3 regions of the Priestia sp. J2 genome follow, and region 1 is predicted to be linked to each of the others. Evidence: predicted binding sites of a transcription regulator. Region 1 holds the regulator's gene; each other region holds the start of a gene.

Evidence for each region. The regulator Rex, encoded in region 1, represses fermentation and respiration genes when NADH is low (regulators of the CRP and FNR family bind a similar motif). The targets are predictions, from matches to a motif close to TTGTGAAATATTTCACAA.
Region 2: LJY09_RS26010 (anion permease) is a predicted target of Rex. The motif match lies at 1,939-1,956, and genes of this name have one in related genera.
Region 3: LJY09_RS25570 (AtpZ/AtpI family protein) is a predicted target of Rex. The motif match lies at 1,660-1,677, and genes of this name have one in related genera.

What each region holds. Positions count from the first base shown of each region.
Region 1 is NZ_CP086208.1:219,987-223,273, reverse strand. It holds gene LJY09_RS01315 (CPBP family intramembrane glutamic endopeptidase) at 1-147, shown strand, start outside; gene LJY09_RS01310 (YdiK family protein) at 144-371, shown strand; gene tatC (twin-arginine translocase subunit TatC) at 397-1,152, opposite strand; gene tatA (twin-arginine translocase TatA/TatE family subunit) at 1,168-1,353, opposite strand; gene LJY09_RS01295 (redox-sensing transcriptional repressor Rex) at 1,407-2,045, opposite strand; gene abc-f (ribosomal protection-like ABC-F family protein) at 2,505-3,287, shown strand, end outside.
Region 2 is NZ_CP086208.1:5,026,058-5,029,344, reverse strand. It holds gene LJY09_RS26020 (PepSY domain-containing protein) at 1-411, shown strand, start outside; gene LJY09_RS26015 (class I SAM-dependent rRNA methyltransferase) at 605-1,804, shown strand; gene LJY09_RS26010 (anion permease) at 2,083-3,287, shown strand, end outside.
Region 3 is NZ_CP086208.1:4,925,970-4,929,256, forward strand. It holds gene atpE (F0F1 ATP synthase subunit C) at 1-27, opposite strand, end outside; gene atpB (F0F1 ATP synthase subunit A) at 118-828, opposite strand; gene LJY09_RS25565 (ATP synthase subunit I) at 847-1,218, opposite strand; gene LJY09_RS25570 (AtpZ/AtpI family protein) at 1,225-1,446, opposite strand; gene LJY09_RS25575 (S8 family serine peptidase) at 1,744-3,287, opposite strand, start outside.

The DNA.
Region 1 (3,287 bases):
ACGAGACTAATTGTTGTACCTATTATTGCTCATGTTTTGATGAATACAATCGTTATTTTATCTCAAACTATTTTTGCAGATAAAATTATAGAAATGCAAAAACAAGCAGAACAAATGCAGTTTATTTTTGGAGGCATGTTTTTATGAAGAATATCCCTTTAACACGAGGGTTTATTTATATTATTATGGGGATTTTATTCACCTACTTGGCAATTCAAAATGCTCAGGAAACCGTTTGGAATTTCCCCACAATCTTATTTGCACTCGTAGCCGCATTCGATTTCAGGTTTGCGGTTCGCATCTTTATCTTGCACTACAAAATTAAAAAATTGCAGCAGCAATATAAAAATCAAGATGATTCATCTAAATAAAAAAACCACTGTTTCAGTGGTTTTTTTACATACTAACATCTTCTCTTTCTTGCTCTGCTCTTGCCTTTAACACTTTGCGATACGAAATGCGGGAAATAATGATACTGATTTCATACAAAATTAAGAGCGGCACTGTCACCATCATGTGCGAGAGCAATTCCGGTGGTGTAATAAGTGCGGCAATAACTAGCAGTACGAAATAGGCATATTTTCGAATTTGAGATAAAAACATAGGCGTTATAATTCCTAATCTCGTCAAAAACATTACGACGACAGGAAGCTGAAACAACAGGCCAAAAGGCAGTGTGAGCTGCATTAAAAAAGAAAAGTATTCATTAATGCCAATCACTTGGTTTACATTCAGCTCATCAGAAACGCGCGTCATAAAATCGACGACAAATGGAAACAACACAAAATAAGAAAAAGAGACACCGCCGATAAAGAGAAAAATGGAAACAGGAATATATCCAAGCGTTACCTTCCGCTCTTTTTCATATAAACCAGGACTAATAAATGCCCAGAGTTGATACAGTGCAACAGGAGCTGCAAGTACACAGCCGATAATAACAGCAAATTGCATATAAATCTTAACTGGATCTGTTAGCCTAAATGCATTCATCGTTAAATTTTTTGCCTCATCAGCATGCTGTAAATAGACAATGACCTTATCCGCTATAAAAAAGCCGCCAATTGTGGCAATCACAAAGAAAAATAAAACAATTAAAATGCGTTTTCGCAGCTCTCCTATATGATCATATATTGACATTTCTTGTTCGGTCATACTATGATCACCCTTTTACTCTTTGTCATCTACTTGACGCTGTTTATCTTTTTCACGATCTTCTGATGCACCGCTAGCGGCATGCTTAAACTCTCTAAGCGTTTGGCCCACTGATCTTCCTAGCTCCGGTAACCGTTTCGGTCCAAAAATAAGCAGTGCTACAATCGCAATAATAATCCAACTGCCTGCTCCAATCCCCATATTCCCACTCTCCTTATTAATTTAGACTTAAGGAAATCGTAACACAGTCCGCCTTATTCAACAGGATAATTTTTCAAAAAGTAGACAAGCGACTGTAATTCTACAGCAAGATCAATATGATGGAGTCGAATCTCATCCGGTACGTTCAAGCGTGCAGGAGTAAAGTTTAAAATTCCTTTAATTCCGCAACTCACTAAACGATCAGTAATTTGCTGAGCAACAGTGGCAGGAACGGTTAAAATCGCTACTGAGATGTCATCACTCATATAATCTTCCAATTGGTCAAGATGATAAACCGGCACGTCGCCTACTTTCGTACCTACTTTATCTTCTATCACATCAAAAGCGCACTCAATTTTGGTGTTATTATTTTTAATAAAATTATAATTTAAAAAGGCCGTTCCTAGATTCCCTACGCCAATCAGTGCTACTTTCGTTACTTCATCTTGGTCTAACGTTTTACGGAAAAATGTAAGTAAATAATTCACATTGTAGCCGTATCCCTTTTTTCCTAATGCACCAAAGTAAGAAAAGTCCCGACGAATAGTAGCAGAATCCACTTTCACTGCCTCACTTAACTCCGCTGACGACACACGCTGTTTACCAGAAGCATGCAAATTTTTCAAAAAACGATAATAAAGCGGCAATCGTTTAGCCGTTGCTTGTGGTATTTTTAATTGTTCAGTGTTCACGTTGTACCCCCTCAGTTCATGTATGTCATTACTAACATTTTCAAGTCATATTGCATTACCTTTCACAAAGCATCAACCGCTTTGAGGTAGCGCTTCCAATTCTCTCTCTTTTCTCTTGTTTTATATATACTCCGCTTCACACCTCGACGGATTTTGTCTATTCAGCACTCCTTAAAGTCGGTATGTAGAACGAAGCAATTAGCCCTTCAAAGGATCGGTTTGTTAGTCATGACGGATTTTTTTACATCCATCATAGATAAGTTCAGAGATGCACTTATCTCTTATTTTAACATAGTATCCTGTATAAAATGTGCAGGTAAAATCATTTTATTTCATGAATCAAAACATTCGCTTCATCATTTGTCCTTGTCCCTCTACAAATTACAAACGCTTGTAGGAAGAACTTGTAGTTGAAAATATGTTAAAATACACTATGGATATACTACTAGAGGTGAAAAAATGATTATTCTACAATTGAACGGTATTACAAAATACTATGGGGCAGAACCCATTTTATCGAATATAAAGTTAGAAGTACAATCAAAAGACCGCATTGCCCTAGTGGGACGAAACGGTGCTGGTAAATCAACTTTATTAAAAATTATTGCTGAGCAGCTTTCCTATGACAGCGGAGAAATTATTAAACCTAAGGGTGTTTCCATTGATTATATGGGACAAGATACAGTTCTTGAGTCAACACTCTCCATATGGGAAGAAATGATGACTGTCTTTGCTCCATTAAAGAAGATGGAAAAAGAATTACGTACGCTTGAAACGAAGATGGGTGATCCAGACATTTTTAATGATTCAGTTCAATACGAAAAACTAACCAAAGAGTATGATCAGCTTCAAGTAACGTTTAAAGATTTAGGCGGCTATCAGTATGAAGCCGATACACGATCTATTCTTCACGGTTTCCGTTTTTCAAACTTTGACTACAGCACCCCTATTTCCTCCTTAAGCGGTGGACAAAAAACGCGCCTGGCTCTTGCAAAACTGCTTTTAACAAAGCCTGATTTGCTTATTCTGGATGAGCCTACCAACCACTTAGATATTGAAACTTTAGCATGGCTGGAACAGTTTCTGCAAGGGTATGAAGGAGCTATTTTAATCGTTTCACATGATCGTTACTTCCTTGATAAAGTCGTAAATCAAGTGTATGAAGTCGCACAAAAAACAACGGTGAAGTACACGGGCAACTACTCTAAATACCTTGTACAAAAAGCAGAGCGATATGAAAAA
Region 2 (3,287 bases), 260 kb from region 1:
TTAGATGCTTTCACAGGAAAAGTAGTTAATACTTCTCAGCAAGCAGTGAAGCTATTAACGAGACAAGATGCAAAAGATCTTGCATTGGCTACATATGCAGGTAAGGTGAAAATGGTAGAATATGATCAAAACGCAGCGATTTTCACAGTAAAAATAATCAAAGATAATACGGAATACACCGTTACAATCGATGCGGTTTCGGGTGAAATCACACATGTAAAACATAATAAGCTTCAGCCGTTAACGGAGACCGCTGTAAAAGTTCTTGCTTTAAAACATCAAGAAGGAAAAGTAGAGCATATTGAGCTTATAACAGAAAACTCAATAACTGTATACGTGGTGACTTTAGTGAGCGGAAGCAAGCAGCAGACGCTTAAGTTCGATGCATATACTGGACAAGAGTGCTCATAATTTTTTATCTTAAAACATAAAACATACATTTCATTTTTCATTCATATCAAGCAGAGGGTGCTTCAAGGCATCCTCTGCTTTTCTATTTTGTAACTGGAAACATTACCGGTTATCTATGTTAAGATAAATGTAGATTATTCTCGTAAAATGGATAAAACTAGAATGAACTAAATTAAATAGATAGGGTGTACACATGAGAAAAGAAGTACAAGTTATAGCCAAAGAAGCTTTTATTAAAAAAGTGAATAAAGGTTATCCACTCATTGAAAAAGATGCGCTTGTTGATGGTCATAAACTGCAAGAAGAAGGCGTTATTATTAACTTAGTCACTCCAAAGAATCAATTCTTAGCCAAAGGCTATTATGGAAAACAAAACAAAGGCTACGGATGGATTCTGACGAAGAAGAAAAGTGAACAAATTGACGCGGCGTTTTTTGTACGAAAAATTCAGCGAGCTATTACCTCTCGTCACGATTTTTATGCGTCTGAAGATACAACTGCTTTTCGTGTATTTAATAGTGAAGGTGACGGAATTGGCGGCTTAATCATTGATTATTATGACGGATATTACGTCACGAGCTGGTATAGTGAAGGAATTTATCAATTTAAAGAATACGTTATTGAAGCTTTAAAATCTGCGCCTAACTTTAAAGGGCTGTACCAGAAAAAACGTTTCAACGTAAAAGGGCAGTATATTGAAGAAGATGATTTTGTCACAGGAAATAAAGGTGAATTCCCTTTAATTGTAAGAGAAAATGGTATTCGTTTTGCCGTTTATTTAAATGACGGAGCGATGGTTGGGGTCTTTTTAGATCAGCGAGACGTCCGTAAAACGATTCGAGATAAATATGCAAAAGGAAAGACCGTTCTAAACATGTTTTCGTATACAGGCGCATTTTCAGTGGCGGCCGCTCTTGGAGGAGCTACGAAAACAACAAGTGTCGACTTGGCCAATCGCAGCTTGGCAAAAACAATTGAGCAATTTAGTGTAAATGGAATTGATCACGAAGCACAGGACATTATTGTGGAAGATGTTTTTAAGTATTTTAAATATGCGGTTAAGAAGAATATGACGTTCGATCTTGTGGTGCTAGATCCGCCGAGCTTTGCTAAATCGAAAAAGCATACGTTCAGCGCGGCAAAAGACTACAAAGATTTATTAAAAGAAGCCATTGCTCTTACAAAGCCAAATGGTGTCATTGTAGCTTCGACGAATGCAAGTAATTTTGATATGAAAAGATTTCATTCGTTTATTGAAAAAGCTTTTAATGAAAAAGGGGAACGTTACAAAATGATGGAGCAGTTCTCTCTTCCAGCTGATTTTAAAACAATAAAAGAATTTAAGTCAGGTGATTATCTCAAAGTCGTGTTTATTCAAAAAGTAAATCGTTAAATGCAAGGCTGCATGATGAACTCATGCAGCTTATTTATTTTGATGAAATAACGCTTACAAGCTATTTTGAAGGGAATAAAATGAAGGTGAAAGATAAAAATTGTCAATATGTATGATAAAATAATAAAGGAATTATGCTCAACACTTCACAAATTTACAATATCATCCTTATGAAACGTATTTTTACAATTATTTTATTTTAAATGGGACAAGTATTGGGTACGAAGGGGAAAGAGCATACTACTATTATTATTTAAAAACATGAAAGGAGAAAGATTATGGCTGAAACAACTAAAAAGCCTGCCGGCGAAGTGAAGTTTATTCCTTTATTAATTTGTCTGGCAATCGGACTTGTTTTATGGTTTATTACACCTCCGTCCGGACTTGATGTGAAGGCTTGGCACTTATTCGCTATTTTTGTGGCTACTATCGTAGGTCTTATCATTAAACCATTGCCATTAGGCAGTGTAGCTATTTTATCTTTAACCATTATTGTATTAACTAATACATTAACACTTGAACAATCGCTCAGCGGTTTTCAAAATACGACGATTTGGTTGATCGTTATTGCATTCTTTATTTCTAGAGGTTTTATTAAGACTGGTCTAGGAACAAGGGTTGCCTATATCTTTGTTCGTTTGTTCGGTAAAAAGACGTTGGGACTATCGTATTCTCTTATCGTAAGTGATTTACTTTTATCACCTGCAATGCCGTCTAATACAGCACGAGCTGGAGGAATTATTCTTCCAATCATTCGTTCTTTATCTGAAACATACGGATCGAGAACTGGAGACGGTACGGAGCGCAGAGTCGGTGCTTTCTTAACAAAAGTATCGTTTCAAGGAGATATGATTACATCGGCTATGTTCGTAACGGCAATGGCGGCCAATCCTCTTGCTGTTAAAATGACGGAACAAATTACAGGAAAGACTATTTCATGGGTTGGATGGGCAGCGGCTGCAATCGTACCTGGAATTATTAGTTTAATTGTTATTCCGCTCGTTATTTATAAGCTGTATCCGCCAGAATTAAAAGAAACGCCGGAAGCATCTGAAATTGCAGCAAAAAAACTAAATGAAATGGGTCCGCTAAAGAAAGAAGAATGGTACATGATTGGCGTATTTTTACTTCTTCTTGTGCTGTGGATTTTTGGCGCTAATTTAAATATTAATGCAACAACAACTGCTTTTATTGGTCTATGTGCGCTGCTTTTAACGCAAGTGTTAAGCTGGTCGGACATCAAAAAAGAACAGGGAGCATGGGATACATTAGTCTGGTTTGCTGTTTTGGTTATGATGGCAACTTTCTTAAATGATCTAGGCATGATTCCTTGGTTCAGTGATCTGATGAAAGGCACTGTTAGTCATATGTCTTGGATGACGGCGTTGATTGTACTAGCTATTGCATATTTTTATTCTCACTACTTTTTTGCGAGTAACACGGCTCACGTCAGCGCTATGTACGCAGCATTTTTATCTGTCAT
Region 3 (3,287 bases), 360 kb from region 1:
CGCAATTGCAGATGCTATTAAACCCATTTTATAAAGTCCTCCCTTAATATATATGATTTTGTTTAACTAAGTTTTGTTTTGTCCAAATTGGGTATTACTTGAACAAAGCTTTATAAATTAATGGTCGCTACTCACTTTGTGAGATAAATAAACCATCGTTAACATTGTGAAAATGAAGGCCTGAATTGCGCCTACAAAAATACTGAATCCTTGCCATAAAAGCATTGGGATAGCAGCTCCAATTGTACCTAGGAAGCCTGTTGTTGCTAAACCAGCTAGCAAGCTTAACAAAATTTCCCCAGCATAAATATTACCGTAAAGACGAAGGCCAAGCGTTAACGTATTGGCAAACTCCTCGATAATCTTAAGCGGGAATAAAAATGCCATTGGCTTGAAGTAATCTTTCGTGTATGCAGAGAAACCTCGCATTTTAATACCATAATAATGTGATAGTACAACTACCATAACGGCTAACGTCAGCGTAATTGCTGGATCAGCGGTTGGCGATTTCCACCATAAGTTATGGTCAATCACGATGGCGAATGGAAGACCCAACATATTTGACACAAAAATGTACATAAGTAAAGTTACACCTAGCGTCAAAAAGCGGCCACCTGTTTTCCAATCCATATTGCTATTAACGAGTCCTTTAACAAAATCTAAGACCCATTCAATAAAGTTTTGTGCACCGCTTGGCTTCATAGCAAGAGTACGAGTACATAAAACTGCAATTAAGAATACAATAACAGAAGCTACGGTAACCATAAGCAAGTTACTTTGACTAAAAGTAAGGCCTAGAAACTCTATAGTTGGTGATTCATGACCCAACTGTGTTCACCTCTCTTTCTATCTTCTACGCATATTTTGAACAACTAAATCTATGATAATGACAACATAATACGTCATTAATCCCACAACTACACTAATAATATGAAAGGTTTTTGGATAAGAGATGGTAATCACAACTGCGAGAGCAGCTGTTGCAAATCTTACAACAGTCCCAATTGAACGGGGCTTTTTCCCCTCATCCAACGCCTGTCCAAACTGCTCAAACTTTCTTACTAAGTTCCACAAATTATACAAACTCAGGGCGGTTCCTAAAATTAAACCTGCAAAAACAGCCTTATAACTTGTAAATCCCCAGCCGAGAACGTATAATGCTAACAAATACAATATGTATGAACGAAGTCTTGGAAAAACGTGCTGCAAATCCTGCATGAATTATTAATCTCCTGAAAAAAAATGGTGGACTGTCCGCAGCATCATAAAAACACCTGCTGCTAGCCCTGAAAGAAGGCCTAAAATCAAAAATAGTGGTTCGGTGTCAAGCCATTGATCAGCCCATCTTCCAGAGAATAAGCCAATTAAGACTGAACCTGCTAACTGTGATAGAATGATTGACACTAATGCCATCGCTTGCAAAGGATGACGGTTGCGATGTTTCATAAGCTCATACCCCTTTTGCAAAATTTTCTTTTTTCCGAATTCTCTATCGTTTTCATAGCTCAATATATGATAGAAAGGCAAAAAAAATTGCTAAAAAAGGTAAAAACAGCTAATAAAATACGCAGAAATATCAACGGTTTTCACAGGTTGAAAACCTTATCATTTATATTCCCTGTAAGCATACAATAGCGTATATTTAATGTCAATGTGTTTAAGCTAAAAACTTCACAATCTCTTCTTATTGTTCACATTTCTGCCACACATAAAACCTCTTCAAATGAAAACATTTAAAGAGGTTCATTCAATCGTTATTGTACTGTGTACAACCTGCTCTTGTCTATGCTTTTTCACAAATGCAAATATTTGGTACACTCCTGGTACAAGCGATTCATCAATCGTTATTTTTCGTTTTCTCATGCCTCTTTCTACATCCACGTCAACATCTAAATACGATACAAACTGTAAAGACTGCTTATCAAAAAGAGCGACGCCTAACTGATCTGCTCCTTCAGGCAAAAACAGTTCATAGCTATACGTATTTTTCTCTTTTTCCGCTGCTACTTGCAATCCCATGACGCGAGGATAATCTGGAATGCTAATCATGTACATATAGGGAAGCGAAAATGTTTCACGTGAATCATTTATTTCCAAATATCCGTCATATATACCTTTATTTTTAAAACGGGGCTGCACCGATAAAGTGACAGCTATCTCTTTTGTCTGACGGGGTGGCACCGTGACGGGTAATGGAACATCCCAGTTCACTCCTTCATCCCTTTTTGGAACGTTTAAGCGATACGTTTTTGCTTTATCAGACTGGTTATCAATTTTAAAAGATAAAACTTTCTTTGATGGACGCGTAAAAATACCAAAAGATAAAGAAGATGGATAAAACAAAGATTCTGCTGTGACGGCTTTTGCTATTTGAATTCTTCCCGCTCCTTGTTCATATACGCGATACGTTTGACCGTTTAGCTGCTGCATTACTTTACTGGTGTTCATCAATGAAGCTTTGACTTGTTCAGGAGACCAGTTCGGGTGAGCTTGTAAAATCAGCGCACACGCTCCAGCTACATGGGGCGCAGCCATACTTGTGCCATGCATGCGTTCATATCCTCCAGGAACTGTACTATTAATGAAGTAACCTGGTGCGACGACGTCTGGTTTGATTCCCCAAGTAGTCGTTACAGGCCCTCTTGAACTGAAAGATGTGAGCAAGTCTTGCACCACTTGCTGGCCAGTGCGTAAGTACGGTTGTTGAGACTGAATGTGTTGGGTAATGGTGTCACCGCTTTTTTTACTTACCCATATCACGGGAATATTTACTGACTCTTTTAGTTTACTGACTATGCTTTTTTCTGTCGGGCTATATAAAATAACCGCTTTTGCTCCCGCCTGTTCAGCTTGTTTAATCTTTTTTTGAACCGCATTTCCTTCTGCTTTTAGCAAAATGACGTTACCCGACGCATGCTTTTGCTCTTTGGAATCTTCTTCATTTATTACACGCAGCGTTTGATTAAACGTCCATGGACGAGACCCTTCTACTGGCGCCATCATAATTTTTTCTTTGTTAAATCCAATTGTTAGAAATTGAACTGTTGTCGGAGAAACAGAAGCGCCAACGGAAATAGCTTTTCCCGCTGTACCCGGAGAGCCCACCGTCCATAAACCTGGACCTGAATTGCCGCTAGATGTAACCGTTACAATTCCTTTTTCAACAGCTCGATCTAACGCTAAGCTTGTTGGTAAATCAGGGCCATTCACATCATTTCCTAATGATAAATTAATAATATCTACATCATCTTGAATTGCTTTTTCAATAGCTAGAATAACACTTTCAG